DNA from 4 places in the Dendrosporobacter sp. 1207_IL3150 genome. Region 2 is predicted to be linked to each of the others. Evidence: riboswitches for the same ligand, from Rfam matches in the RefSeq annotation. Region 2 holds a riboswitch; each other region holds the start of a gene.

Evidence for each region. A riboswitch is a leader RNA that binds a small molecule or an ion and turns the genes downstream of it on or off. The one in region 2 is predicted to bind cobalamin.
Region 1: linked by a shared signal. The riboswitch ahead of V6C17_RS07215 (nicotinate-nucleotide--dimethylbenzimidazole phosphoribosyltransferase) and the one ahead of cobT (nicotinate-nucleotide--dimethylbenzimidazole phosphoribosyltransferase) in region 2 are both predicted to bind cobalamin.
Region 3: linked by a shared signal. The riboswitch ahead of V6C17_RS06005 (sirohydrochlorin cobaltochelatase) and the one ahead of cobT (nicotinate-nucleotide--dimethylbenzimidazole phosphoribosyltransferase) in region 2 are both predicted to bind cobalamin.
Region 4: linked by a shared signal. The riboswitch ahead of V6C17_RS06090 (sirohydrochlorin cobaltochelatase) and the one ahead of cobT (nicotinate-nucleotide--dimethylbenzimidazole phosphoribosyltransferase) in region 2 are both predicted to bind cobalamin.

The regions. Positions count from the first base shown of each region.
Region 1 is NZ_JBAIYU010000010.1:778,634-786,300, reverse strand. Features, by position in the region: gene V6C17_RS07235 (bifunctional glycogen debranching protein GlgX/4-alpha-glucanotransferase) at 1-2,208, shown strand, start outside; gene V6C17_RS07230 (DUF134 domain-containing protein) at 2,374-2,865, shown strand; gene V6C17_RS07225 (hypothetical protein) at 3,112-3,501, shown strand; gene cobS (adenosylcobinamide-GDP ribazoletransferase) at 3,770-4,522, shown strand; cobalamin riboswitch at 4,648-4,843, shown strand; gene V6C17_RS07215 (nicotinate-nucleotide--dimethylbenzimidazole phosphoribosyltransferase) at 5,109-6,140, shown strand; gene V6C17_RS07210 (sensor histidine kinase) at 6,301-7,521, shown strand; gene V6C17_RS07205 (response regulator) at 7,548-7,667, shown strand, end outside.
Region 2 is NZ_JBAIYU010000026.1:31,627-39,293, reverse strand. Features, by position in the region: tRNA gene V6C17_RS13080 (tRNA-Val) at 86-162, shown strand; gene V6C17_RS13075 (YdcF family protein) at 881-1,657, shown strand; gene V6C17_RS13070 (hypothetical protein) at 2,046-2,399, opposite strand; gene V6C17_RS13065 (hypothetical protein) at 2,969-3,520, opposite strand; cobalamin riboswitch at 4,196-4,376, shown strand; gene cobT (nicotinate-nucleotide--dimethylbenzimidazole phosphoribosyltransferase) at 4,545-5,603, shown strand; gene cobT (nicotinate-nucleotide--dimethylbenzimidazole phosphoribosyltransferase) at 5,633-6,724, shown strand; gene eutJ (ethanolamine utilization protein EutJ) at 7,199-7,667, shown strand, end outside.
Region 3 is NZ_JBAIYU010000010.1:529,712-537,378, forward strand. Features, by position in the region: gene V6C17_RS05985 (ABC transporter ATP-binding protein) at 1-482, opposite strand, end outside; gene V6C17_RS05990 (FecCD family ABC transporter permease) at 482-1,513, opposite strand; gene V6C17_RS05995 (ABC transporter substrate-binding protein) at 1,503-2,474, opposite strand; gene cobI (precorrin-2 C(20)-methyltransferase) at 2,505-3,203, opposite strand; gene V6C17_RS06005 (sirohydrochlorin cobaltochelatase) at 3,614-4,546, opposite strand; cobalamin riboswitch at 4,972-5,154, opposite strand; gene V6C17_RS06010 (FeoA family protein) at 5,453-5,704, shown strand; gene V6C17_RS06015 (FeoB small GTPase domain-containing protein) at 5,720-6,493, shown strand; gene V6C17_RS06020 (nucleoside recognition domain-containing protein) at 6,490-7,667, shown strand, end outside.
Region 4 is NZ_JBAIYU010000010.1:552,666-560,332, reverse strand. Features, by position in the region: gene V6C17_RS06115 (ABC transporter permease) at 1-203, shown strand, start outside; gene V6C17_RS06110 (ABC transporter permease) at 196-1,062, shown strand; gene V6C17_RS06105 (ABC transporter ATP-binding protein) at 1,078-2,004, shown strand; gene V6C17_RS06100 (ABC transporter ATP-binding protein) at 2,017-2,643, shown strand; gene V6C17_RS06095 (DUF6262 family protein) at 2,633-3,001, shown strand; cobalamin riboswitch at 3,071-3,255, shown strand; gene V6C17_RS06090 (sirohydrochlorin cobaltochelatase) at 3,422-4,258, shown strand; cobalamin riboswitch at 4,275-4,456, shown strand; gene V6C17_RS06085 (TonB-dependent receptor plug domain-containing protein) at 4,658-6,553, shown strand; gene V6C17_RS06080 (TIM barrel protein) at 6,595-7,563, shown strand; gene V6C17_RS06075 (ABC transporter substrate-binding protein) at 7,565-7,667, shown strand, end outside.

The DNA of each region.
Region 1 (7,667 bases), on a different contig from region 2:
TTTATTTTAGGCCATGCCGATAGCAGCATCACTCATCGTTCGCTCATGAGTCTATACGAGAATTATCCAAGAGAAAACTTTTATGCAATGATGAATTTAGTAGGTAGCCATGATGTTCCTCGTGTTCTAACCCTGCTTGGAGAAGCCCCAATGAATGATACATTTTCAATAACTAAGCAGAGCAAATTTAGGTTGAATGCCGAGCAGCGATGCCTCGCAAAAGCCAGACTGAAACTTTTAGCTTTATGGCAGATGACTTTCCCGGGAGTTCCAGCTATATACTATGGTGATGAGTGTGGTGTCGAAGGGTTTAAAGATCCGTTTAATCGAAGTACCTACCCGTGGGGGCAGGAAGATCTAGAATTACTTAAGTGGTATAAACAAGTAATTAATCTTAGAAATAGCTATCCAGTTTTTAAGACAGGTGAATGGCTTCCGATATATGCTGAAGGTGATGTTTACGGCTATGCCAGGCGGATTATTAATGGAAAAGATCACTTCGGCCAGGAAAGACCTGATAACACGGCCCTTGTACTATTAAACCGCAGTAAAGATAGTGCGGCGAAGATAACCCTTGATGTCAGGGGATTATGCCGTGGAATTATGAAAGATGTCTTAAATGATGGGGGTGAAGCAGCAGTGCATGATGGTATTATTAATGTAGAATTGGCGCCACTGGAAGGCAAAGTTCTTTTGCAGCACGAGCATAGTCTGCTGGGGCGTCAATGTGGGATATTGCTCCATCCGACCTCATTGCCGTCAAAATACGGAATTGGAGACTTAGGGAAAGAAGCTTATGAATTTGTTAATTTTTTATATAAAAGCAAACAAAAACTATGGCAGATACTACCCTTAAACCCGGTAGGATTAGGTGAGTCTCCCTACCAGTCACCGTCAGCTTTTGCGGGTAATCCGCTCTTAATTTCGTTAGGAAAACTAGTTGGCGACGGCTTGCTAAGCGGTGTGGATGTGAAACTTCCGAAGCAATTTGACACTGATAAGGTAGAATTTGAAGCTGTTAAAGATTTTAAGGAAAGTTGTTTGCGAATTGCGTTTAATAGTTTCAAGCAGAAATTCGAGTCGTCTGTAGAATATGAGCGGTTTGTAAATGAAAACGCTATTTGGCTGCACGATTATGCCCTATTTATGGCTCTCAAAGAATATTTTAATGATTGCAGCTGGACTGAATGGCCTTACGAAATAGCTAGTCGCCAAGAGGGGGCGATGAGAGAATATCGTGAACTTCTGAGAGATGAAATTGGTTTTCACTATTTCCTGCAATTTGAATTTAATAAACAATGGCTTGCTTTAAAGCGCTATGCAAATCAATGGGGCATTAAGATAATTGGAGATATGCCAATATTTATAGCACATGATAGTGCTGATGTGTGGGCAAATCAGCAGCTGTTTGAGCTTGATAAGAAAGGCTTGGCCCAAAAGATTGCTGGAGTGCCGCCGGATTACTTCAGTGAAACTGGTCAACTATGGGGTAACCCGCACTATAATTGGCAAGAGATGGCCAACGAAGATTATAATTGGTGGCGTGAACGCTTTCAGGTTATGTTAAATCAGGTTGATATAATCAGGGTGGACCATTTCCGCGGCTTTGAAGCATATTGGGAAGTGCCGGCAGGAGAGAAAACTGCTGTCAATGGCAAGTGGATAAAGGGACCTGGTGCAAAGCTATTTAGTACACTGGAGCGATATCTTGGTAAACTGCCGATTATTGCTGAAGACTTAGGGGTAATAACCCCGGAGGTTGAAGACTTACGGGATGCTTTTTATTACCCGGGCATGAAAGTATTGCATTTTGTTTTGTCATGTGATGAGGAAGGTTGCTGCATTCCTTTTACATGTGATAAAAATAGTGTAGTTTATACAGGGACGCATGATAATAACACTACTCTTGGTTGGTATAAGCTAAATGTTGGCGAAGAAACTGAATATGCTGAGTGTATTAATAAAATGCTACAAATGGAAAACGCTGATCCGGAAGATGTTTGCTGGCGAATGATAGAATTTGCTTATAACACTAATGCAAATACTGTAATAATTCCAATGCAGGATGTTCTGTGCCTAGGCAGTGAGGCTAGAATGAATACACCGGGGACTGTCGGGGGGAATTGGCAATGGCGTTGCCGCAAGGAATGGCTTACGCCAGAACTTGCCGCTCATTTAGCATCGTTAGCAGGGCGCTACAAACGCTAGCATCTAAAAACAGGCAGCATTCTTCATACGGGCTGCCTGTTTTTGCGTTACATTATAAGTTGTAAAAAATCTACTTAAAAAGAGCTTAAATTTCATTGTATTTTTATCTAATTATAGGATATAATTTAATTGGGCATATGCCCAATTGATAAAGGAGAGTTTCGAATGCCCCGAAAACGTTGTTGTGGGATAGTTGAGGAAATTCCATATTGCCGCAGGTTTATTCCTGAAGGTGAAATGAATTCAGGGAGTATTGAGCTTTTTTTGGAAGAGCTTGAGTCGCTTCGCTTGAAGGATGTCGTCGAATTGGATCAAAGTGATTGTGCACTGAAGATGGGGCTTTCACGCAGTACTTTCCAAAGGGTATTAAACTCGGCTCGCAGGAAAGTGGCACTCGCTTTATTAGAAGGGCAGATAATAAATATTGAGGGAGGTAATTATATAATGACTAACAGAATTTTTGAATGCGTAGACTGTGCACATCAGTGGGAGGAGAAACCATGTACACTAGGTGGCAAACATGGTTATGAAATTGCTTGTCCGACTTGTGGCAGCATGAAGAAAGTTAAGTTAGAAAATGGGGTTAAGCATGCTTGCGGTGGGCACCAGCACGGTGATCATGAACATGGACATGGCTGCTGCAGTAACCACAAATAATAGTTAAAACTGTTTTAATTGGTATAGGAATCTTATGCAATTGCACGTCTGGTTTTTCGGCCGGATATGAAAGCAAGCTGTAATTATGAAGAAATATCGGTCTGACTTTCTTGAGATTTTGAAGGTTAGACCGATATTTTATTGTTGTACCTTTTTTTGATAATAGAAAATAATCTGATGTAACATTCTTAACAACCATTTTGGGTACTCTAAAAGATGACTTAATGTAATAAGGAGGCCTGGAAAATGACTGAAGTTGATGTATTGATAAAAGAAAAGTTTGTCTCTTTCCGCCGCAAGGTTTTAGAGCACTTAAAAGAAAAACATCCATATATTATCGGAATAGTTGAATCTGCAATGGCTGGTCGCAAAAATAAATTCGGTTTAAGAATTACTGAGAACGGAAAAACAGTAGGCGAATACACTCTCATTGCCAATGGAGTAAGCATTGAAAGTGTAGAGGTCGGTATATTAGACGCTGCAGTAAAGCATCCGATGTTAGGTGAATTTAAGCCATACGCTATAATTGAGCGGTCAGATATTGAGCAGGCAATTGAAAACGAAGAGTTTTTTACAGATACTTTTGCAGCAGCCAAAAAGTTTTTGCCTAATGCTACCATAAAATTTTTGGAATAGAAGATTAAAAACCTTTGCGGAAGAGATTTCGCAAGGGTTTTTAATCTTCTTAAGGAAGCTGAGAAGGGGAGACGGTACCTTATTAACGCTGCTGGCGCTGACTTGCGCTTATAATAAGGTGCACTTTATTCAAGAACACTTACGTCACATTCAATCTATGTACTTTCTTAGCTAATTGCAGGACTATATTGCCGATCGATTATTACGCTGAAGGATAGCTAATTAATTTAGTGAAAGTATAAGTAAAATGATCGAGGCGGTGTAATGGTTGGTTAAAAAGCTATGCGGCGATTTTATTACCGGCTTTCAGTTTTTGACGCGAATTTATGTTAGTAAACACGCCGATTGGTCGCCTGAGGCATTTGGACGAAGTGTTAAGTTCTTTCCTTTGGTAGGCGGCATAATAGGCATTCTTTTGGCTGGTTTGGCTTATGGAGTACAGCAATATAAGTTTGAAGTATTTCCAATGCACTTACTAGCGGCAAGTTTGATTATAATCGAAATTGTAATCACAGGCGGCCTGCATTGCGATGGCTTTATGGATACTATAGACGGGGTTTTTTCGGGTCGTTCGCGAGAACGAATGTTGGAGATAATGAAAGATAGCCGCATTGGAGCTTTTGGAGCGATTGGGTTTAGCCTGCTGATATTACTTAAGTATTCGCTTATTTTAGACATCCCAATAGGAAAGCTGCCTGCCGCCTTATTTGTAATGCCGGTTATAGGTCGGATGGCTAGTGTTGTGGCAATAACTAAATTCCCATATGCTCGGGCCAATGGTCTTGGGAAGACTTTTTTCCAATACTCAGATAAAACTACTATTTATATAGCTGGCATATTTACGTTAGCACTATTAATTCCGCTAGGCAATACTGCACTAATTGCTGGGATAGTAGCAATTAGCTGGGCTGCTTTAGTTGCCCGCTATATCTCCAATAAATTAGGCGGCATGACTGGAGATGTATATGGCGCCATTATAGAAGTTACCGAGGTTGCTGTGTTGATGGCCTTCGTATTTTAATTAAAAAGTTAGTATGTCGATCTAGAAATAGCATTTTTTTTACTTTACGCTTCAACATCTTGCTAACCCGCATTTACTGATAGGAAATCACATAATATGGTAGAAATAGAAAAATAAACAACTTAATATACTGCCACCAAACAGGTGCCTCTTTTAAACCAAGAGGAGAATAGGGAAGTACGGAAGGGCTATAGCCCTTAAACGACGCGGTCGCGCCACTGTAATCGGGGAAGTCTTCTGCATATGCCACCGGGCTGCCGGGAAGGCGCAGGAGACTCAAGATCCGTAAGCCAGGAGACCTGCCTGTTTTGGCTGACATTTTACCTCCGCGCAAGGGGTAATGCCAGAAGGATAGGGTTTTTAAATTTTAAATACCTAGCCTTTTTGGGCTAGGTATTTATTTTTGTGGGGATGATTTTTTGAACCGCAGAGTACGCGGAGTACGCAGAGGGTTATCGGAGGAATTGGTCGAGATATTATCGCGCATGAATTTTATAACCTACACTTGCGTCCACTCTGCGACCTCTGCGTACTCTGTGGTTAACACATAAGAATATTAAAAACTAAAATAGAGGGGGATATTTTTATGGATTACGAAGCAGCAGTGAACGACTTAATTGATGGTGCGGCTAAACCGCCGAACAGTCTTGGACTCTTAGAAAAGTATTTTCGGAAGATACTTTTGGCTTGGGAAACTAAGCATTCAGAAGTACGCCCGCATCACGTGATTTTTGCGGCTGATAATGGGGTTGTTGATGAGGGGGTAGTTGCTTACCCGCCGGTGATAACCTACTTGCAAGCACAGAATATGGTTGATGGGCGAGCGACGATAAGCTGCTTCTGTCGCAGTAATGGTATTCCATATACTGTTGTTGACGTTGGCATTAATAACAGCGTTGCTGTAGGTATCGATAAGAAAGTTGCTTTAGGAAGTAAGAACTTTATGAAGCAAGAAGCTATGAGTAACGAGGAATTTTACTTAGCGTGGAAGGCTGGGCAAGATATAGTAGAAGAATTGGTTAGCAAGCAGGGCTGCAATTTACTGTCGTTCGGTGAAATGGGAATCGGGAATACCACAACCTCGTCTGCGGTACTTCATGCTTTGACAGGGATGTTTCCAGAATTTTTAGTTGGTTATGGGGCTAGCCCGGCAAACAATGATTTGCTCAAGCGAAAACGTTTAGTTGTAAGTAAAGGTGTTGAACGTCACAAAGCTGCGATGCAAGGAGTCGAGGATATTTTAAGGTGTGTAGGCGGTTTTGACATTGTAGCGATTTGTGCAGGTATGCTTGAATGTGCGCAGCGTAAAACTCCGTTCGTCATCGACGGCTTTATAACTGCAGTGGCTTATGCTTGTGCTGCGAAGCTTAACAGTGATATTGAAAAGTACGCTATACCGTCGCATATGTCTAAAGAGCCTGGTATGGCGTATGCACTGCTGCTAGGAAATATCCTAGCCGATGATGTAATTATTCGCGGTAATATGGCGTTAGGCGAAGGTACAGGGGCTGTATTAATGGTATCTATTCTTAAAACCACTGCATATACGCTTCTTAACATGGCTAGGTTGTCAGATTTCGACCTGAATGTTGCAGGTGAGCCGCAGGTAGCCATATAGCTAGCATTGATGGTAGTGTTTCGAGAGTTTCGTAAAAGTTAATTGCTCTGAAATAACAATATCTTGTCATTTGCAGGAAAAATTTTATATTTAATCCAAATAATACCCTATGAGAAAATTCCTACAATTCGGTGAACTTTAATTCATAGGGGGAACCTTTGTGCAAGGTTATAATCGCTTTACTCTTGGTGAAATTGTAAATACTCAGGTATTGCAGGAGATACAAGATAAGTTCTCAGAAGCAACAGGGTTAGCTGCTGTTATAGTTGATGTTGAAGGGATGCCTGTTACTAAACCTAGTAATTTTACGGAATTTTGTCAATATATTAGGTCCGATTTTGAAGGTCTTGCTCGCTGTATGGCTTGTGATGACCGAGGGGGCAGAAAGGCTTTACAAAGCCGGCGGCCCTATGTATATCATTGCCATGCTGGTTTAACTGATTTAGCAGCACCAATTATTGTTCAGAATCAATATGTTGGGGCCTTATTAGCCGGTCAAGTTGTTTCACCTCAGGAAGACTATGATACCAAAGGTGAGATGTATAAGCTGACAGCTTCTCTTAAGCGGGATAATGATAAGCTTAGTGAACTATTTGATAAAGTCGATATAATCCAGGGGGCCAGGCTTAAAGCTGCTGCAGATTTAATTTATATAATGTCTAACTACATTGTCGAAATTGGGGTTGCTAACATTGTCCAGAAGCAGCTTATGGATGAAATTAGGGCTAAAGCCGAGTTAGAAAACCTGCTCAGGGCAACAGAATTAAAGGCTTTGCAGTCCCAGGTTAATCCGCACTTTCTCTTTAATACCTTAAATACAATTGCCAGACTTGCTTTATTGGAAGGTGCGAGCCGAACACAAGAGATCGTTTATGCGCTGTCCGATTTACTTCGTAATAATCTTCGTGATATTGAAGAGCTGCGAACCCTTGAGGAAGAAGTTAAATCGATAAGTGACTATCTGACAATCCAAAGGGCACGCTTTGGTGATAGAATAAATGCCAAAGTTAATGTAGACTCTCAAGTTTTGGATGTACACATACCGGCACTGACATTGCAGCCGATAGTTGAAAATGCAATAATCCATGGACTTGAGCCCAAAAAGGATGGGGGAGAAATCCACATAAGTGCAAGCAACGATGAAGGTTACTTAATGCTGGTTGTCAGCGATACTGGAATAGGGCTGTCACAAGAGCGAATAAATTCAATTTTCCGTTCGGAAAAAAGGAAACATACAAAGGGGCAGACAACAGGCCTAGGAATTATTAACGTACACAAGCGAATTCAGCATCATTTTGGCAGCGAATATGGTCTAAGGATGGAAAGTGAAATGGGTAAAGGAACCAGTATCTATATTAGGCTTCCGCTTTGCCAGTCTTAGTATAATGCCAAAGGAGAAGTTAATATATGATTACATTGTTAATAGCAGATGATGAACAACTCGAACGGCAAGCTTTGCGTTATATCATAACAAGGCATTGTCCCTGCATTGACATAATCGGTGAAGCTGGTGATGGAGCAACCGCC
Region 2 (7,667 bases):
GCTAATACTAAATTGGTATTGACATTACAGGATAACCGTAATATAATAATATTCGCAGCTGAGCAATCGGCTGCGAAATACATTTGGGGTTATAGCTCAGTTGGTTAGAGCGCTTCGTTGACATCGAAGAGGTCTGCAGTTCGAGTCTGCCTAACCCCACCAGTAAATTCAAGGCTTGCCGATGTGCAAGTCTTTTTTTATTTATATAAACTCTCCCTTGTTTTGTCCCTTAACTACTAAAAACAAGTACCAATAACGGCAAATATTGAAGTTGTGTTTTGGATAAAGTTAGCTATAATAGCGGCGGTTTCTTTTTCTATTGAGTTTATGAGATGTGGAATAGATATCATTGTTTATCGATTTTCAGAACAAATAGAAATTTATCTAAATACAAAGTGCGATTATAGGTAAGGCTCAAACGAAAAATAACGCATAATAAAAAAAACTACCGGCTTATTTGCTGGGAGTTTTTGTTTATAAAAGTTAATTCTAATTTTACAAACAACTTAGCGACGTATTCAAAAAACAAATCAAGACATTTTCAAACAAATATATCAATATATTTCTAGGTAATAAGCGCTTCTCATAATTCGGTCTTTTTATGTAGTGCATATTGTGGAAGCGGTTCTTTTGTAAATTAAAATTTGCCATTTTTTGTTCTTGAAATACAAGTCCAGCGTTAACTAGCTTTCGAATATGCTCTGTGTGTAAATCTGATAATAAAGTTTACCCAGTAAAATAGTGATAAGCAGTAATAATGGTTTTTTATAGTCGGCGCAACCCTCATATGGAGGATGTTTAATAAAATAAAGGGTTTCGAGCATTATCCTATAATCTTATATTAAGGTTTCACAAGATAAATTTGGAGTGTTATGCGAATATGAAAGCAACAATTAATAAAACTATGTTAGTTTCTATTTTAATCTATTTAGCAATTGTCATAGTGCTTATGTTATTCTTAGGATTTACATATGGAACTTTATTTATTTTAGGTACATGGATATCTCTAGTTATGATATATTCCTTAAACCATTATGTGTTAAATTACACTTCAGGTAAAAGGGTTAAAAATTTGCGTAAATTGGCATTAGTAGGGATAGTTTTATTCTATAGTTCCTTTATTTGTATTGAAGCATTAATTATAAGTGAATGGAACTCAGATACTGATGGTAATGTTGATTATGCAGTAATTCTAGGGGCAGGACTAGATGGCGATAAAGTTTCAAATACTGTAATAAGTCGACTAGATGCGGGATACGATTATCTTGTAAAAATCAAAACATCTAAGGTAATAGTCTCAGGAGGGCGTGGGCAAGGTGAAACCATATCAGAAGCAGAAGCTATGGGCCAATACCTTATATATAAAGGTATTGATGCTGAAAGAATAATCTATGAAGATAAATCTACGACAACTATGCAAAATCTCAAATTTAGTAATAATATAGCCTTGTCACTTTCCGATAAAAAACCAAGATTCTTAATTATCACTAGTGACTATCATATGTTAAGGGCAAAATTATTAGCTCAACATTTAAAGTTAGATTATGATGGTAAATCTAGTATTAGCCCTATATTAGTTAGGCTGAATTATTCGATTCGTGAATATTTTGCGATTATTAAAGCTTTAAGTGGTACTACTTTTTTTAAAACAACATAAATAAAATAAGCAAATTCTCTTATGAATTTACTGCGAACTTTAACATAAAGTCAGCTAATAGGGAATATAAGACATAAAAAAGGCATGCTAGAATCTTTAAAGGGATTCTAACATGCCTAATTTCTTATATTTTTTTAACGGCAACACAACTGTGATATAGAATTATAACCCAAATCAAGCGGCAGTTATTTCCTCTTTACTCATAGGAACTGCCTTATTCAATGCTAGCTATAAATGGGATAAGCCAATCCGCAGTTTAGGTGTTAGAGGAGCTGGATTAGTTACCGCAAATGGCAATTTTCAGATTGATCTATTTGACGGTGATAAAACAAGTAAGGAAAGTATATGCAACTCAACTCTATTATGTCTATGAGTTTTTTTCTTTTCGCTATTCTCCGTTTGTTAGTTTTCTATGACGGCGTACTACTAAATAAATGATTAACTCTAGGAGTCCAACTATTGATGCGGTGAAAAAGGCACCATGCAAGGTAACGTAGCTGTTTGGCAAAAAGAATGAGATTAAAAAAATAGCAAGTGCAGCTACAAACACATAATAAGTAGTATTCATCCAAATCGTTTGTGTAACTAACGGGATTCGTGACATTAATATTCCAGTCACGGCGATAATTAAGCTTGTAATAAAAAAATGGTATATTTTTGGATAGTAGAGCTCATCATGGTTGGATGATATTACCCAAAGAGTAAATACGGCGATGATATATTTAATTAAAAAAGCAGACATAGCAACTCCTTCGATCCTACATTATTTTTGTGACAATGCGGAAAGTTTATCATTCCGAGCCAACATATCAGCAGTTTATGAGTATAATGCGACAGTAATACTGGAGTTACGAAAGCTATAATGCAGTAGTTAAGGAATTCAGGCTTACTTATCCGATAATAATTCATTGGTTGTAGTATTTTTTAGCCGTAACTAGCTCATTATGCCTAATACGTAATGTTAAAATTATGGATAAAAAGCGATATAAATTAATTTTTTTGTATTGGTATGTAGCAAATTTATTACATTGATCATAGGATACCGTGCACCCAAGAAAATCAAATTACAAGGAGGAGTTATAATGGGATTCGGCGGTTTTGGTGGATGTGGAGGACGCGGTAATAGTGGTATCGTTATCGTAATCATTATTATCCTGTTATTTTTCTTCTGTTGCGGAGACGACGTCACAGATTGCTAATCTACTTATCGACTGAATTTAAAATACCACTGCAAGATAAAGTCTTGCAGTGGTATTTTATTTAGATGTATAAAATAAATAAGTACTGTTTTTAAAATCGAGGTAATAAAACTTAATCTTCAATTTCGAAAATAGCCTGAATATCTGTATTTAGCTGCTGTTTTTCAATTCTATCGTTAATAATATCGTCAGCCGAGGACTTAAATGCTTCTAGTGTAAATGATATTCTTTTTTCAAGTTGTTCACTTTCTTTAGAGTTTGGGTTAGTTGCGTCTAAGGATTGAACAAGCATTATGATGTTTGAGTTAGCATATGCAAGCTCTTGCCATAGTCTAAATTTATCTGTATCACTATTATGCACATGCAATTTCCGTAATTTTACTCTGATTTGCTGATACTTATCATATACCTCTTCTGTAGATTGCTTTTCTATTCTTACTTCAGTATAAAGTCGTTCAATATCGCGTTCTAATGACATTAATCTTTTAGTATATGTCTTTAAATCTTCATTCTTTAAATCATGTGATTCTAGTTTAGGAGCCGGTAAAACATTTATTTTATTTATCATTATCTTATTTGTAACACGACCCGATATCAAAACTATTGGGATAGCTAAAGCTAAGAGTGCTATTAATAGTAAATGTTTTTTCCTAAAAATAATCATTGGCATCGCCTCCAAGGTTTTTTACTAATCACTCCTATAACTATTTTTTTTACAGCAGTAAAATACCTAGAAATAATTAGTTAATACCTGATAAGTTTACCGAGTACAAAGGAACAACCTATTATGTTAATGCATACTTTATAGTAAAACTAACGGGAGGTTTTTGTATGAGGGGCAAGCTTTACTATAAACAGAATCGTTGCGATTGGTGTCGGTTTAAGTATGTATGTAAGTCAAGTCATCTTTATAGACACAATTCTCGAGTTCAATTTGTTTTTTTTCCTGAATTAGTATATGAGACATCATTTGCCGCACTTTTTCCAGAACTGAGTTTTTATCCTTAGATGGTAAACTGATGATAATGATTTTATGAAAAAATAACGACGGCCCTAGGACCGTCGTATTGAAAGGATTAAGAGTATGACTGGCCTTTAGCTATACGCAAGTGCATCCGAATGGAGTCCGAGCATATTAATAGCTTCGTATTCCCTTATTGGCGCTTTGCGTATAAATCAAGCCTTTTCATCTCTTCTCCGCAATAATTATTTTCTCCGTACTCATATAAATTAATAACTGTTAAATTTTAATAGATTCGATAGAGATGAGTTTATATATAATTGATAAGTCTATAATTGACGATAGTGGTAAAAATTTGTTATAATGACAACAATTTAATAAAAAATATACGGTCAAGGTGCCTCCAGTCAGCTGGAGGATAATAGGGAAGTCTAAGCAATTTGCTGATAGCGCGGTCCCGCCACTGTACCAGGAAGACATTACAATGCCACTCATTAGAGGAAGGCGTAATAGTCGATGAACTGGGAGCCAGGAGACCTGCCTTCACCGTTATTACAAACCTTCGAGGAAAGGTTGGTGTAATACACAAAGAGTATTTTCGTCGGCTTTTTTGGTATTATTTTCAAAAAGGTCGTCGTTTTATTTTTTACACTGGCTTGCGCCGTCCTTTGAGACTGAGTAAGCCGTCTTTATTTTTAAATGATATAAGTCTAAAATGGGGGATACTATGAGTTTATTGAAAGAAACATTAGCCAGAATTTCTCCGTTAAATACTGATGTTATGAGAGAAGTGCAAAATCGATTGGATAATCTTACAAAACCTATCGGTAGTTTAGGGAGACTTGAACAAATGGTAAGGCAGTATGCTGGGGTGTCGGGAGAGATCGTGCCACAAGTTCCACGCTGCTGTATGGTAGTGACTTCGGCGGACCATGGCGTAGCAAGGCATGGTATTAGTGCTTATCCAGTAGAAACAACAATTCACATGACTGCCAACTATCTTGTTTCTAAGGGGGCAAGTGCTAATGCTTTTGCTAACTTCTGTGGTGCTGATATGGTTGTAGTTGATATGGGGGTTGCTGGAGATTTATCTCATGTACCAGAATTATGGCACAGAAAGATTGCGTATGGCACCCAAGATTTTACGCAAGGACCAGCAATGACACGTGAACAGGCTATACAGGCAATAGAAACTGGCATCGAAATTGTTAATGACCGAGTTCAGAAAGGATATACATGTTTCAGTCTTGGCGAAATGGGAATAGGAAACACAACATCAAGTGCTGCTATTGTTGCAGCGTTTACTGGACTTGCTCCCGAAATAGTTACTGGCAGGGGAACTGGTATATCTGACAGCAGGATGAAAATTAAGATCGATATTGTCCGTGAAGCCTTAAGAGTGAACGAGCCTGATAGAGCAGACGGAATTGACGTGTTAGCAAAGGTCGGCGGTTTTGAGATTGGTGCATTGGCAGGGGTAGTTCTTGGTTGTGCGGCAAATAGATGTGCTGTAGTTATAGATGGCCTAAATACTACTGCCGCCGCATTAATCGCTAATGCTATTCACCCATTAAGTAAAAACTACATATTTGCTTCACATCTTTCGGGTGAGCCAGCGCATGTTATTGCATTGGACAAACTCAATTTGAAGGCATGTTTAGACATGGGAGTTCGCTTAGGAGAAGCCATTGGTGCTTCGATGGTAGTTGACATGCTAAGTGTTTCAATTAAGATGCTAAACAATATGGCAACTTTTGAAAATGCAGGGGTTTCGAAGCAGGTATAGTACACTGCCAAAACGAGGGGGACATGAGCATGTTTGAAGATATAATTTCTTTAATTAAACCATTAGACAATGCTGCTATGGATAGGTGTCAATTAAGACTTGATAATTTAACTAAGCCGCTCGGAAGTTTACATTCGTTTGAACATATAGCTCGACAAATGGCTGGCATTACTGGTAATCCAAGGCCAAAAAAGCTTGAAAAAAGCGTAATTTTAATGGCCGGCGATCATGGTGTGGCCGATGAAGGAGTTAGTGCCTATCCTAAGGAAGTAACAGCCCAGATGGTTCAGAATTTTTGCCAAGGCGGAGCTGCTATTAATGTTTTCGCCGAACATATTGGTGCTCGTCTTGTTCTTGTGGATATTGGTGTAGCGGCAGATTTATCACAGCTTACAAATATACATCAAGAAAAAATAGCTTGTGGCACAAAGAACATTGCAAAAGAGCCGGCGATGACTCGCGAGCAGACTCAGCAAGCAATTGAAACAGGTATAAAAATAGCCCAGGGTGAGGCTTTTAAAGGCTCTCGTGTAATCGGTCTAGGTGAAATGGGTATAGCTAATACAACCCCTAGTACGGCGATTGTTGCTTGTTATAGTAAAAAGACATTAGAAGAATTAACTGGACGTGGTACCGGCATTAGTGATGAAATACTAGATAGAAAAGTAAGTGTATTAAAAAGAGCAATTGAGGTTAATTCACCAGATAAGAATGATCCTATCGATGTATTGTCTAAAGTTGGAGGATTTGAAATTGCTGGCTTGGTTGGAGTAATATTAGGTGCGGCATCCAGCGGTGCGGCAGTTGTTTTAGATGGTTTAATAACAAGCGCAGCAGCATTAATAGCGGTTAAAATTGCGCCGCAAGTAAAAGATTACCTAGTTGGTTCGCATTTTTCAGTAGAACCTGCTCATGCCGAAGTTTTAGAAGTTATTGGTGTACCTGCATATCTAAAATTGGATATGCGACTAGGCGAAGGCACTGGAGCTGTTCTTGGAATGTCTCTTATTAATGCCTCATTACACGTGATAAACGACATGAAAACTTTTGGTGAAGCTGAAGTAGCTGTAGCTCAGGATGGCCCGGGAGCGCTTAGGCAAAGTAAAGATGTCAAAGATTAGTTTATATTAAAGAATGATACGACCTCCGCATCGAAAAGATACGGCTGGTCGTTTTTTATTTGCAAGTGTCAATATGAATTAGCAGTGCATAGTATAGAGTAGCCTACCGAAAAGTACTTACTAAGGAGGAAGATATTATGGGCTTTGGCGGCTTTGGTGGACGAAATAATAATTGCGTTTGGATAATTATTATAATTATCATCCTATTATGCTTCTTCTGTGAAGATGATTGTTCAATAACCTGTTAGTGCTCTGTTATTACTTATGAGAAGGCTGCTGCCCTTGGGGGAGCAGCTTTTTAATTTGTCTATCTGGATTATGATTTCTTATAAATATAGGTACAGCCTATTTGAGCAATATTTTAAAATAAGATGCTATTATATTAGGATTAGAACAACAGGATTATATAGTTTGTTAGGGGAAGATTTATTTAAACTCAAAATTTTTGCCGGAATCGTATCTGGGGGGATTAAAATGGAAGCATATGAAAAGATCAATCGCTTATATTACCTAATTCAAAATAATGTGGCAGAAAAATTGCCTGGTCCCTACAGGGTTGGGGTTGACCTTGGAACGGCTGATGTTGTATTAGTTGTGACAGATGCTGATGGCAATCCGGTAGCCGGAAGCATGAGATGGGCCTCAGTTGTCAAAGATGGTCTAGTCGTAGATTTTAGCGGTGCTACGACAATTGTAGAAGAGTTAAAAAAGGAAGTTGAACTGGTATTGGGTATTGAATTGGATAAGGGTGCCACTGCTATTCCGCCAGGTACTGTAGGACGTAATGCTCTTGCCTGTGGACATGTAATTGCGGGGGCGGGTCTTGAACCTGTATGTCAAATAGACGAGCCGGTGGCAGCTGCCAAAGCTTTGAATATATCGCATGGAATTGTTGTAGATATAGGCGGTGGCACTACTGGGATTGCAGTGCTTAAAAATGGTG
Region 3 (7,667 bases), on a different contig from region 2:
AGCACTTGTGGCTGCTGAGCCAGTGACATGGCGATCCAAGCCCGCTGACGCTCACCTCCAGACAAGGTGCTTACCAGCCTGTCTGACATATCAAATACACCGGTCTGATGCAGCGCCCAATCTACAACTGCTTTATCCTCGTTTGACAAGCTTTTCCACCAACTCCGGTGGGGAAACCGACCGTGTTCAACCAGATCCCTTACTGTTAAGTCAGGCGGTGATTGCGGAGTTTGAGGAAGTACAGCAAGCCGGCTTGCTAATTCCTTCGCTGGTATCGAACTTAGATTATTACCGTCAAAATAACTTTCACCAGACTGCGGCTTTAAAACCCTAGACAATACTTTTAAAAGTGTGCTTTTACCCGAACCGTTAGGCCCGATAATAGCCGTTACTTTTCCAGCCGGAACGGCTATGCTTAAGTCTTTGATGATATGTTTATCGCCGATTGCTACATTTAATTTTTTGGCTTCTAAAATTGCCATCACAATTCCCTCCTTAGCAAAAAGAGGAAAAATGGAGCGCCGAAGAAGGCCATGATTATTCCTACTGGAAGTTCTACAGGCGCAAGCATGGTACGAGCTAGTGTATCACTGAAAGTTACTACACTAATCCCTAATAGCGCTGACGCCGGAAGTAAATAACGGTAATCTGAACCTATTAAGAGCCGCGCCGCATGGGGTACAACTAAACCGACAAACCCCAAAAGACCTGCTACACTAACTGCGCTTGCCGCCAACAAGGCAGCAACAGCGGTCATTAACAGACGGGTAACCTCAACATTGAGTCCCAGTCCGCGGGCCATATCATCACCAAGCTGCAGAACATTAAGCCTGGTTGATCCAAGGACTGCTAATAGACCGCCTAATACAGCATAGGGAAGAATAACATCTACATGAGGCCAGCTGCGGGCGGATAAACCTCCAACCATCCACATTAGTGCCCCATGCACGCGGTCGCTGTAAAAAATCATTAAAGCTGAAATTCCTGATCCTAAAAAGGCTGATACAGCTACACCAGCTAATATAATCCGGATAGGCCTGATCCCGCCTTTCCAGGCCAAAATATAGATAGCCACAGCTGCTGCCATAGCTCCTACGAAAGCTATAGGGGTTATTAGATATTCCATCTTTGGAAAAAGAATCATAACTGCAACCCCGGCTAAACCAGCTCCGGATGATATACCGATAATATGGGGATCGGCTAAGGGGTTACGCATAACGGCCTGCAGAATTGCTCCCGAAAGTGCCAAATTCATTCCAACCAAGGCCCCTACCAGAGTCCGCGGCAGACGAATATTCCATATGACCTGACTTTTAGCGTCACTTGGCTCAGCTAGTATGATACTTAATATTTGTTCTGGAGCAATATAAATTGCCCCTTTAACTAAACTGATAATTATCCCGCTTATTGCAAGTATCGCAAATAAAACTAAGATACTTAACCGCCAAACTATTCTTGAAACAGGAAAGTTAAAAAATTTAAATACTGAGTGCTCTGTCCTATTATCGGCCATTGGCAAATACCTCAGGGTAAGCAAGCTTGGCCATGTATTCTACAGCATCAGGATACTTTAAGCCCGGGTTAAGCAAGAAAAATTCCTGTGGGAGAAAATACACCTGCTGATTTTTAACTGCATCTAATGCTGACCAAGCTGGATTGCTTTCTACATCAGCCTTCATCCGCTTCTCAACCTCAGCACTTTGCCCCATAGTTACGATAAAAATTTTATCAGGATTGCTTTCCACCAATTTTTCCAGGCTGTAAGGGGTAGCATCCTGGTCACTCTCGAGCGCCTTGCTTCCAGCAGCAACGTTTTTAAGTTTAAGCATTTTTGCAACACTGCCGGCAATACTGTTTTCTAATTCTACCGTCACACTTTTGGCAGTCGCATGTAATATTACGACACTTTTTTCTTTCGCAGGTACCTTTGCCAGAATGGTGTTTATCTTAGCGTCAATCTCTTGCGAAGCTAGATTTCCTTTGCTTTCAGTACCAGCGATAACGCCAAAAAGTTTAACTTTATCGTTAATATCTTGATAGGTTTTCATCCGAACTAATATCACCGGTACTTTATTGCTTTCTAGAACAGGCAGCAGCTTATCGTGTATTCCCTGAAAAGCAATTACTAAGTCAGGCTGCAATGCAACTACCTTTTCAATGTTAATATTATACACATAACCTACTTCGGCTGCGTCTAGGGCAGCTGCCGGAAGCTCGCTAGTTTTAGAGCTAGGACGGCCAACGGCCTTTCCGTCGACAGCATATAAAAGTTCAAGAAAGGACGTTGATAAAACAACTATCCTTTCAGGTTTTTTTTCTAGTGATACTGTACGCCCGGCATCATCGGTTACTGTGAGAAATGACTTTTGGTCATTCTTTGCTGCCGGAGCTTCTGTCCGCCCACAGCCGGTCAGAATTACAACTATGAGTGTCAGACATACTGCAAGCAGCTGTTTTATCTTTTTAACTTGCATCCCACCGCCACCTCACTTCTTCCCGCAATGTTAACTCCGGCGTGATAAAATTGTTGATAAATAGTTGATTTTTTTATCATCAGTGCAGCTTAACTCACGAACCACTTCCTCGTCTGGCAGACCGCAGCGGCTGATCATTACAGCCTTATCTGCAAGATTATGACGGTTAAGCTTTTCGACTATTTCATTGTAGTTTTTATAAACTTTCATTAATACTACGTTATCAGACATATTTAAAGCCTGCTCTAATTTTTCCTCTTCGATTGTAGCAGGAATAATGCTCAAAATATTATTACCTTCCACAAGCGGATAGCCAAGCTTACTGCCAATTGCACAGAATGCAGTAACTCCAGGAATTGTTTCAATTGGGTATCCTGAGTGTTCCAGCAGCCTAAATACATAGATATAGGTACTATAAAACATTGGGTCGCCTAGTGTTAAAAAAACTACTTTTTTGCCTTCTTCTAATAATTCAAGGATGCTGCTTTTATTGCTTTCCCAAGCTTCTGTTAAAATCTCGGTATCTGAAACCATCGGGAAAACCTGGGTCATAATCTCGACATCTGGCTTCAAATAAGGGCTGGCAATAGACAGGGCTACACTTCCCTCTTTCTTTTCAGTCTTTGGCGCTATAATGACATCTGCTTGTTTGATAATTTGAATCGCTTTTAATGTTAGAAGCTCTGGATCTCCTGGCCCTACACCTACACCGTAAAAAATACCTGACATAATTACCTCCCATAATAAACAACGCTAATGCGAATTTTGTTTAATCACAACAGTTTTAGCTGAGATTAAGTCTTATTGAAATTGGAAAAACCGCAAGCGGTATTTATCCACCGCGGCTAGGAATATGCCTTATAGTAAATTTCTGCAAGGCATATTCCTAGTCGTTCAATTTATAAAAGCTGCAAGGATAAAGTAAGACTTAATTCAGAAGGAGTCTTATTCTGAATTTTAGCCGAACTTATCCAGGAACCTAGCCGCTATTTACTCCCACTTGCAAGTCAAGGGAGCGTATTAGAGCGGATTAGTTATCGGATAAAAAACCCAAAATTAAGTATACCATTAAAAACACAAAAAACCCTAGGCAGTCTCGAAAAAAATTTCGAGACTGCTGTAGGTATTTGTCTAAGGATTTATTTATCAGATGAGTGCTTTGCTTTATATAAGCCCCAAATAGCATCTCTTACGTGCTGTACGTAGATATCCTGTATCGCACTGTTCTCACCTAAGCCATGAAGATATGTGCTGACTTGGTAACCCTCAGCAATCAGCTGACTTTTCCATGAATCTTCCTCATCACCAGCCATATCATTGTTTGCATGATCTCCTGCAACAAGCATAAGCGGCATTAAAAGCACTCTTTTGACACCCTGTTCTTTTAGTCGAGTTTTTACATCATCAAAGCTCGGGGTATCACTTTCTTCAACTACTCCAACTGTTGCACTAAAACCTGCACAATCTAGCTGCTCTTGCAATTTAGCGTATGCAACATTATGTTTATGAGGTGAACCGTGCCCCATAAACACTACTGTGCGATCATTCAACTGGAGCATAGGCATTTGTTTTTTTAATGCGGCAGCCGCAATTGCGAAATCATTTGGTGTTCCATTCTGGCCATCAAACGTTAAAAGAGGACGTCCGATAGCTATCTTATTGAAAGCTTTGCCATATTTATGAACTACCGCAACAACCTTGTTTTCATATTCTTCACCAGGAGTCAAATGAGTTGTTTGAACAATAACTTCTTTATATCCTTCTTTTTGCAGTTTTGCTAAAACTTGATCTAAACTATCCACTTGAATTTTTCGTTCAGCTAATCTCTGCATTACTATTTTGGAAGTAAATGCACGGTGCACGTCATATTCCGGGAAATTTTCCTTGATTTTATTCTCCACACTTTCGATACATAACTCACGAGAATCATCGAAAGTTGTACCAAAGCTAACTACTACAATAGCTTTTTTATAATCTGCTGCCTCTACTTTTTGTGCACCAAATACTCCTATTCCTAACAACACAGTGCAGATCAATAAAATACTTAAACTTAATTTCATTGAATTTTTCATCACTTGTTCAACATCCTTCCATTTACTTATATTTTAATTTTAAAAACTTAGCCAACGACTGAAACCAAAACCTCCTCGAAATTAATTATCTAAATGAATAGTGTTGTAAAAAGGATGTCCCTTAACAGGACAGCGTCGCGTTCCCAGGCGCAACCACATCATATTATTTGAGCAATGAAAACTCAGTACGATCAATCGTATAGAGTATAAGAAAGGCATGATTTATAGCCAATCTTTTAAATCTGCCATAAACCTTAGCGATTCTTACATAATCAGGAAATCATTCATCTCCTGATTATGTAAAAAACCTCCCTTATGGGAGGTTTTTGTCCATCGAATATCAATAGAAATCCCAGCTATTGTAAATAGCTGGGAAGATGATACACATGTGTGCAAAATCCCCTTCCCCATCGCTCGTGAGTATAACGGTGATTGACATATAGGCAGTTCTCCTGGCTCTGGATCATCGCTCGCTCAAGCCTTCCCAAGACTTTTGTCTCAGTGGCATATTTTGAGTTTGCTCTCCCATTACAGTGGCGGGACCGCGCCGGCATTTAACCGAACTTCCCTATTAAGCCCTTTCGGGCACCTATACCGAAATTATTTAATTATCAAAATGACGGTTGTCATTAAGTTAATGTTAGCACTTAACCACCCTCTAGTCAATATCTGCTAGAAAATAGTTGCCCTTGTGTAACATTTATATTTAGTACTTCATAGCATACAGCATAAAAGCAAAATGTTAGCCTCAGTTAATGAAGTTGTATAGAGTTAACTTAGATAGGCGAAGCTAATTTTTTTTAGCCTAAATTGTTACCTTAAGCTAACCATGTTGTACTGAGCTAACTTAGATGTTGTTTTTCAAAAATAATTTTTACATTAGGTAATGTATAGGAGGATTATAACATGAACAGCAAGTCAGAGGTTATTGCTTTGTCATCACTAGCCGCAGGAGAATGCTGCTGGGTTGCAGCTATAGAGATACACGGACTGCTCAGGAGAAGAATTCTTGATATGGGTATGGTTCCTGGCACAACTGTAGAGTGCATCCGCCGCAGCCCTTCAGGCGATCCTATTGCTTATAAGGTTAGAGATTCGATTATTGCGCTGCGGCACGATGACGCAAGCAATATTAAAGTATTTACATCTAATAATTAGTGGGAGGGTTTAGTTGTGGTCTTTAGCACAGAAACACAGCAGCGGGTTCTCCGCGAACATTTCGGTATCGCTTCTGCAGCAAATCAGCTGATCATTGCTCTTGCCGGCAATCCAAATGTAGGGAAAAGCACAGTATTTAACGCTTTAACAGGCTTACGTCAGCATACTGGTAACTGGCCTGGTAAAACTGTTGACAACGCCCAGGGTACTTTTACCTATCAGGAGCAATCGTTCTTACTAGTTGATCTGCCTGGCACTTATTCTATCTTGGCTCATACTGTTGAAGAACAAGTAGCTCGCGACTTCATTTGCTTTGGCCGGCCGGACGTTACTCTGGTTGTGCTTGACGCTACCTGCCTGGAACGTAACCTAAATCTAGCATTGCAAATTATGGAGATTACACCGAATGTAGTTGTCTGTGTTAATTTAATGGATGAAGCCCGTAAGAAAAACATTAGAGTTAATATCAAAGCACTGGAGAAAGAGCTAGGTGTGCCTGTTGTGGCAACCGCTGCCCGAAATAGCGAAGGACTAGATGAACTCCTATCAGTACTGTACCAGTTTGCTAATGGTAAACTTAAGCCCTGTCCAAAACGAATCGACTATTCACCTGAGGTCGAAGCCGCAGTTGAAACAATTTTACCAAAAATCCAGCGGCTTATTGATCATAAATTAGATCCGCGGTGGGTTACCCTAAGATTATTAGACGGCGATCAAGGCTTTATTGAAAGCATTTCACTGCACTTGGAACTAAATCCCCTCCAGACGCATAAGGAGGCTGCCGTATGAAAAACGTTGTTAGACCCATGACAACTTTAGCTGAAGTCTGCATGGAGGCGGATTCTATCCGTCTTCAGAATAATAATACTATAGGCGATAAAATTGTTACTGATATTTATGCCAATGCTGAAGCTATTGCGCAAAAAGTTGTAACAAAGCCGCCGGCAGCAAAATCTCTGGATGCTCGAGTCGACGATATTCTTACTTCGCGAATTTTTGGCTATCCAATTATGCTGGCTCTATTAGGAGCAATACTTTGGATTACTATTGAGGGAGCTAACGTACTTTCACAAATGCTTGCAACTGCGCTGTTCGGTTTCCAAGATGTTCTCACTGGTTGGTTTGAAGCTCTTCATGCCCCCGCTTGGGTGCATGGCGTATTGGTACTAGGACTATATCGCGGATTGGCTTGGGTCATATCAGTAATGCTGCCGCCAATGGCAATTTTCTTCCCCATGTTTACCTTATTAGAGGATTTAGGCTATCTACCCCGAGTAGCCTTTAATCTTGATCATGTCTTTAAAAAATGCAAGGCGTGCGGTAAGCAGATACTTACTATGTGCATGGGTTTTGGCTGCAATGCTGCTGGCATTGTATCATGCCGAATTATTGATTCACCACGCGAACGGTTAATTGCCATCCTGACCAATAATTTCGTCCCTTGTAACGGCCGTTTTCCCACGCTCATTGCTGTAGCGGCTATCCTCGTTGGCGGAACCTTCGCACAAGAATACTCAACACCAATTGTTGCCCTAATGATTACAGGGTTAGTAGTACTTGGAGTTTTAATAACTTTTGCAGTTTCCTGGCTGTTATCGCATACCCTTCTAAAAGGTGAAGCCTCATCAATGGTTCTAGAACTGCCGCCTTACCGCAAACCACAGTTTGGTGCTGTGCTGTATCGTTCCCTAATTGACCGGACTATATTTGTCCTCAAACGAGCCATCATTATGGCAGCTCCCGCTGGGGCACTAACTTGGATTTTGGCTAATATCTACATAGGCGAAGCAAGCGTTATCGTTCATCTTGCCAATTTCCTACAGCCTGTTGCATACGCTATCGGTTTGGATGGGTTTATCCTGCTGGCCTTCATATTAGGCCTGCCAGCTAATGAAATAGTTGTTCCAATTCTGCTGATGAGTTATCTGTCAACAGGTTATATGATTGAGGTAGATTCTTTAGA
Region 4 (7,667 bases), on a different contig from region 2:
GAGGTTCTGTTCTGGTAGAACAAGTCTTTTCTTATCCTGGATTAGGGAAAGCTGCAGTTTCGGCCGGTTTAAGCGGTGATGCGCCTCTTTTGCTAGGTGTTGCAGTGATCAGCGCAGCGTTAGTATTTGTCGGCAATTTAATTGCTAATATTTTATATGGGATTATTGACCCTAGAATAAGGCGGGGAAGCGCATATGAATAATACTTCTTCGGTCACTGTTTTGCAGAAATACCAAAGGAGAAAATTGAATCAACGCAGTCAGACAATTATTTATTTAGCTTTTGGTGGTATCTTTTTATTTGCTATTACACTAATTGGTACCTTGCTTGGAGATGTAGCCATAACAACGAACTTTACTCAGAAAAATCTTGTGCCGCAGATGGCACATCCGTTTGGTACTGACTACCTGGGCCGAGATATGCTTTCCCGTACTTTGAAGGGAATGTCGATAAGTATTTATATTGGACTTTTTGCCTCAGTTATTAGTGCGCTTATAGCAGCAATTTTAGGGGCGGCGGCTGCAACTTTAGGAAAAAAGGTAGATGCTATTATAACCTGGTTTATCGACTTGGTTATGGGCATCCCTCATTTATTGCTGCTTATATTAATATCGTATGCTTTAGGAAGAGGTACATTTGGCGTGGTTGTTGCCGTTGCGATAAGCCATTGGCCGCTTTTGACCAGGATAATCCGGGGCGAAATCCTTCAGTTAAAAGAAGCAAACTATATAAAAATTGCCGGAAAACTAGGCCAGAGCAAGATGAAAATCGTCGCAAAACATATGATTCCGCATATATTTCCACAGTTTCTGGTTGGGTTAGTGCTGCTTTTTCCCCATGCCATTTTGCATGAAGCGGCCCTTACTTTTTTAGGTTTCGGCTTGCCGCCGGAGCAGCCCGGCATTGGCATTATTTTATCTGAAAGCATGAAGTATTTAGCTCTGGGGATGTGGTGGCTGGCGCTTTTCCCGGGAGTAGTTTTGCTTGCCACTGTTATGCTTTTTGATTTGGTAGGGCAAAGTTTGCGTAAAATTATCGATCCCCGTAGTGCCCATGACTAAGGAGTGTTAACCTGCATGGATAAAAAATATATTTTGAAGATAAAAAATCTGTCCGTTTCTTTTACTAAGTATGAGCAAGGCTTGAGGCAGACTGAGTTAGATGTCATTCGTAATTTAAATGTTTCAGTGCGTGAGGGAGAGCTTGTGGCTGTGGTAGGCTCCAGCGGTTCAGGCAAAAGTCTTTTAGCCCATGCAATGTTGGGGATATTGCCGCATAACTGCAGTGCTAAAGGCAATATTTTGTTCGAAGATGAGCTATTATGTCCAGAGCGTATAAAAAAGCTTAGAGGTAAGAAGATTGTTTTGGTTCCGCAAAGTGTTACTTACCTCGACCCTTTAGAAAAGGTCGGCAAGCAAGTGCGAAGAGAACGTAGCGATGCAAGTGTTCGAATAAAACAAGAAGAACTTTTTGATTATTACAAACTACCACAAAATACTGCCGACCTTTATCCCTTTGAGCTATCTGGGGGAATGGCGCGCAGGGTTCTTCTTACCACCGCAATGATGGAGAGTCCGCGCTTAATTATTGCTGATGAACCTACGCCTGGGCTTCATTTAGATGCAGCTAAAAAGGCCATGCGTCATTTTCGTGAGTTTGCCGACCAAGGTAATGGTGTGCTACTCATCACGCATGATATTGAATTAGCACTAGAAGTAGCTGATCGTATTGCTGTTTTTTATGCGGGAACCACGGTAGAGGAAGCTCCAGTAGCAGACTTTCAATCAGTCAATACACTTAGGCATCCTTACACCAAAGCACTTTGGCGAGCTTTACCGCAAAATGGCTTTCATCCCTTCCCAGGCAATCAGACATACGTTAAAGATATGCCAAGTGGCTGTGCATTTGGGCCCCGTTGCCCCCAGCTAACGCCAGAATGTAAAGGGGATATCAAAGAGAAGACGATACGTTTTGGAACGGTTCGCTGTATTCATGCAGTGTGAGGAGCGATTGAAGTGATCTTAGAGGCAAAAGGAATTTCTTTTGGTTATAAAAAAGGTTTAAATATATTTGAAAACTTCGACATAAAAATGCACAGTCATGAACGAGTCGGTATTGCAGCACCCAGTGGCTTTGGCAAGACAACGCTGTGCCAAATTTTATCAGGTTATATAAAACCTGCAAGTGGGCAGGTATTGTTAGATGGAGAAGACATTTACAGTATAAAAGGATATTGCCCTGTTCAAATGATATATCAGCATCCAAAAAAATCGGTTAATCCAAGGCTGCGCATGCAAGATGTAATTGCCGAAGGTGATGGAATCGAAGACCGGATTATCGAGGGATTGGGTATAGAGCGTGATTGGTTTAATCGTTTTCCCAGTGAATTATCCGGTGGTGAGCTGCAACGTTTTTGTATTGCTAGAGCGCTAGGCAAGCGGACAAAGTTTCTTATTGCTGATGAAATAAGTACAATGCTCGATCTTATTACCCAAAGCCAAATATGGAATTTCTTGCTTCAAGAAGTAGCAGAAAGAAAAATCGGCCTGATTGTTATAACCCATAGTACTCCTTTGATGGAGCGACTGGCTACGCGGCAAGTTATATTAAACTCCCAGAGCGTTAAAGATAATGCTGAGTGATAGAACTGAAAAGCTGAAGCGTCTCCATCAAACTAGACGCGAGAGAACGTATCAACTTGTTAACGATGCAATCCAATATTTGATTTGCTCTGGCCAGCCAGTAAATTTTAACAGTGTAGCCTTGACTGCTTGTGTTGCCAAGAAGACACTTTATAATCATCCCGATTTACGTGCTAGAATTGAGGAATTGCGTGAACAGGAATTTTCGAAGCAATTTTGTATTGCTGAAGACTTAAATAACGAGAATAAAGACAAAATTATTAGTGTGCTAATTAAAAAGATTACAAAACTGGAAGCTGACAATAAGCATTTACGCGAACAGTTAAAGTTAACAGGTACAGCGTCTAGGAACATATGATTGAATTAAAATATCCCTTTTTTGATTGACAAACGGATAATCGCATGTAATACTACACATAAGTGAAAAATTTCATATATTTGTATAGGTGCCCTAAGGGGCTTAATAGGGAAGACCGGTGTAATACCGGCGCGGTCCCGCCACTGTAATGGGAGAGTAAAGCCAAGAATATGCCACTGAGATAAATAATCTTGGGAAGGTTTGGCCAAGCGATGATCCAGAGCCAGGAGAACTGCCTATATATAAGTCACCGTTTTACCCACGAGCGATGGGGAGGGGATTTGCGCAGCGTTTCTGCTATTGTGCTTATTTCGTCCCGGTGTATTTTTATACTCCGGGATTTTTATAAGGATATACTGCTATGCATGTCTCCCTTCTTAAGGTAGGGAGATTTCTTTGTTTAATAAAGGAGTTGGGAAAATGAAAAAGGCCATTTTAGTTGTTAGTTTTGGTACTACCTATACAGATGCATTGAAGCTAAATATTGAAAGTGTGGAAGATAAAATCAGGGAGGCCTTCCCAGAATATGAAGTGCGCAGAGCATTTACGTCCCGAATGGTTATCAGAAGATTGAGTGAGCGTGATGGTATTCAGATTGATACTGAACAACAAGCGTTGGCGAGGCTTCAATCTGAGGGTTATAAAGAGGTATTCATCCAGCCCCTTCACGTTGTCGCAGGGGAAGAATATGAGAAGATTAAAAGAATGGTTGTACAGTACGCTCATGTCAAGGACAAGCCATTTGACAGAATAGCTCTTGGACGTCCGTTGCTTTACTACATGGGGCAGGAAGATCACGCTGACGACTATTTAATTGCTATCAATGCCATTAAAAATCAGCTTCCGGCATTAAATGAGAAGGAAGCAGTTATCTTTATGGGGCATGGAGGAGTTCATCCGGCTAATGCGGCATATGCTGCTCTACAGATGAAATTCGCACAAGCCGGTCTGAATAATGTTTTTCTTTATACTGTTGAAGGGTTTCCGGAACTTGATACAGTCATTGAAAAACTCAAAAAGAACAAAGTACGAAAAGTAACGTTAATGCCCTTTATGCTGGTTGCAGGAGATCATGCATATAATGATATGGCTGGGGATGAGGACGATTCGGCAAAAGCCCAGTTGAATATGGCAGGCATCGAAGTAGATGTATATTTACATGGGTTAGGTGAAAATGCAGCTATTGGGGATATTTATGTACAGCATTTAAAGGAAGCCATGGAAAAACCGGCAGGACATTGCTGTCATAAGCACTAAGTAAGTTATTTACAATTAAATAAATGTTGGTATAGGTGCCCGCAAGGGCTTAATAGGGAAGTCCGGTGCAATGCCGGCGCGGTCCCGCCACTGTAATGGGAAGCGAACTCAAATGATGCCACTGAGACAAATGTCTTGGGAAGGCTTGAGCAAGCGATGATCCAGAGCCAGGAGAACTGCCTATATATCAATCACCGTTTGACCCGCGAGCGATGGGGAGGGGATTTGTACACTATTTGGTGTGCTTATTTCGTCCCGGCGTATTTATACGCCGGGATTTTTATAGGTAAACTTATTTGTATATCTCCCTCTCTATTGGAGGGAGATTTTTTGTTTGAGTACTGCTGCTGGGGTGAGGATGTTAATAATTATACAAATTTAAAATCAGGAGGAAGAAAAGTGACTATAAAGATAAGTTTGACTAAAAATATTATTTATACCTGTATTTTAGGCAGTACAATACTGTTGCAAAGCATGCCAACTACTTATGCTAACCAAGAGGGGGGAGAGCAGTTCTATCTGGATCAAGTGGTGGTAACAGCCAATCGGATATCAACAAAAGTTTCCGAGACAGCCGCCAACGTAGAAATTATCAGCCGTGAGCAGCTAGAAAAAGGAAACTATCGTAATCTAGGCGAGGTGCTGCAGCACTTACCAGGTATACATGTAAGAAGCTATGGAACACCTGGCAGCAATAGTGCCGCGTTTATCAATGGCAGTGAACAGATTATCGTGATGATTGATGGAAGGCGCATGAATTTACCTAATGGGATTGGCGGCTTTGGGATGTCAACCGCCAAATTATCCAGCTTTGTGGGAATAGAAAATATTGAGCGGATTGAAATAGTAAAAGGCGGTAAATCAGCTTTATACGGCGCCGATGCAGTTGGCGGTATAATTAACATCATTACCAAACAGGGAGAAAAGAATGAGACTACACTGAAAGTAGCAGGCGGCAATTGGGATAGCAGCAGTATCAGCTTGACTAATGAGGGGCGGCATGGTGATTCCGGCTGGTATTTTAGCACGGATATTAGAAACATCGGCAACTATAGTGATGGGAATAGTAAAACCGTAAACCATACAGGTTCTGATCAGGATGCCTATACCTTACGTTTAGATCAAAAAATAAATGATGGTGATTTGACTTTTTCGTATGAATACTTTAGGGATGAAAGCCAAGGCAATGCGATTGCCCAAAAATTTGATAAAACCCAGCAAAATAATTGGGATTTAGCATATAAAAATCGTAATGATGACGACAATGGCTATCAAGCTAGATATTATCAGAATACTAATAACCGTCGTTATGATGGTGCTGGCCATGATGTTACAGTGTCAGGTTTTAACTATCAGACAGATAATAAAGTTACTGATAAGCATTTGTTTACTGCCGGATTAGATTGGCGTCAAGATAAAATAAAAAGCACCGAGTATGGTAATAAGCAGACAGACTTGACAGGACTTTACGTTCAGGACAAATGGGACTTGAATAATAAAGTCGGGGTCGTTCTAGGCGTCCGTTATGACAACCATGACGTTTATGGTAATCAAACTACCCCTCAGGCTTCATTAAACTATAAGGTGAGCGATAAGACCTCCTATTATGTATCTTGGGGGGAGGTATTCAATGCCCCGCGTTTCGATGATTTATACTGGCCGCACTCAGTTGAAACCTGGGGTTCTACAACCTATACCTATGATGGAAATCCAAATCTTAAACCAGAAACAGGCTGGAGCAGTGATTTTGGGATTAAGCATAAGTTTGATAGCACTACTAGCGGCAAATTTACATACTTTTATCGTAAATTAGATGATGCTATTGCCTGGAAAGATATTAGTACAGTTCCCAATAATCAGCATTGGGTGCCATCCAACGTAGATAAGCGGAAAGCTGAAGGTATTGAACTGCAGCTAAGTAAAAACTTTAACCAGGCACTGCAAGGCTACGTCGGTTTCAGTTATCTAAATATCCAAAATAAGAGCGGGGACAGCGATTATAAAAAAGATGCAAAAGTACCGGATAAGACCTGGAATGTTGGCGTTCTATATTCACAGGATAAAATTAGTGCCGACATTAAGGGGACGGCGTTAATGAGGCGGGAAAATTACGATTATAACCAATTTATTGCGAAAAGTTATTGGCTGTGGGATTCAAACATCAATTATAAATTAGACAATAGTCGTACCGTATTTTTAACTGTCAATAATATCTTTGATGCTTACTATGACGGCGTTGCAGGATATCCTAACGGCGGGCGCAGCTTCCTGTTAGGCGTCAGGGCCGTGATATAGGTTCGGCCAGAGTTGATTAAATATATGAAAAGGAAATACACATGCTTCAACTTGTGAATTTATCCAATTATAGTTCCGATAGAGAACTTATAAGAGATAGTTCGCAGCTTTTACGGGCTTTTCTGAACTATCATCACCTAGACGGAGTCGAAATGATGATATGTGCGCCATGGGATGCACGAGTTCATAAAAAAGAATGGATACATGGCGTGCATCTTATGTTTTGGCCATGCTGGTTGGATTTTTGGCGGGGCGATAAGCAAGCACTGCTGCGCCAGTTTACCAATGAAGCTGACATAAAAGCTTATTATGGTACTCTAGACCCTTTGGAATGGCTGGAGACATTTCGCGAGAATATTCGCCGAGCTAAGGCGGCCGAAGCAAAATATATAGTTTTTCATGTTAGCCATGCCAAAACAGCTGAATTATTTAAATGGTCTTTTAGTGCAGATGACAATGAAGTTATCAACGCAGTTATAGAGGTTGTCAATGCTCTTGCGGAGGATATTCCACCAGGTATGGAATTGCTGTTTGAGAATTTATGGTGGCCGGGGCTTACATTGTTGGATAAGGCGGTGACAGCTAAACTGCTCGATAGTGTTAAGCATCGTAACGTTGGCATTATGCTGGACACTGGACATCTGATGAATACTAACCCTGCCCTTAAAACCGAAGCAGACGGTGTCGATTATATTATCAAGACGGTGGAAAACTTAGGAGTTTACTGTGAGTCTATAAAGGGAATACATCTGCATTGTTCGCTTTCCGGTGAATATTTAAAAAACAGTCAAGCACAGCAAGTGACTGGAGAAATTACAGTTGCTGATGTGATGGAGCACGTAATGAAAATTGATCAGCATTTACCTTTTAGAACAAGTGCTGTTAAGAGACTTGTAGACTATATAAAACCAAAGTATCTAGTACATGAGTTTATTAACGAAGATTTAACTGGCTGGTCGCAGAAAATTTTCACCCAACAGCAAGCGCTGGGATGTAACAAGGAGGGCTAAAGTGCGGCGGTTATTTTGGTTCTTAATAATTATGCTGCTGGTCATACTGCTAAGCGGCTGCAATAGAGGTCAATCAGGACTAACGCCAGGGCAGTGGGGTTATG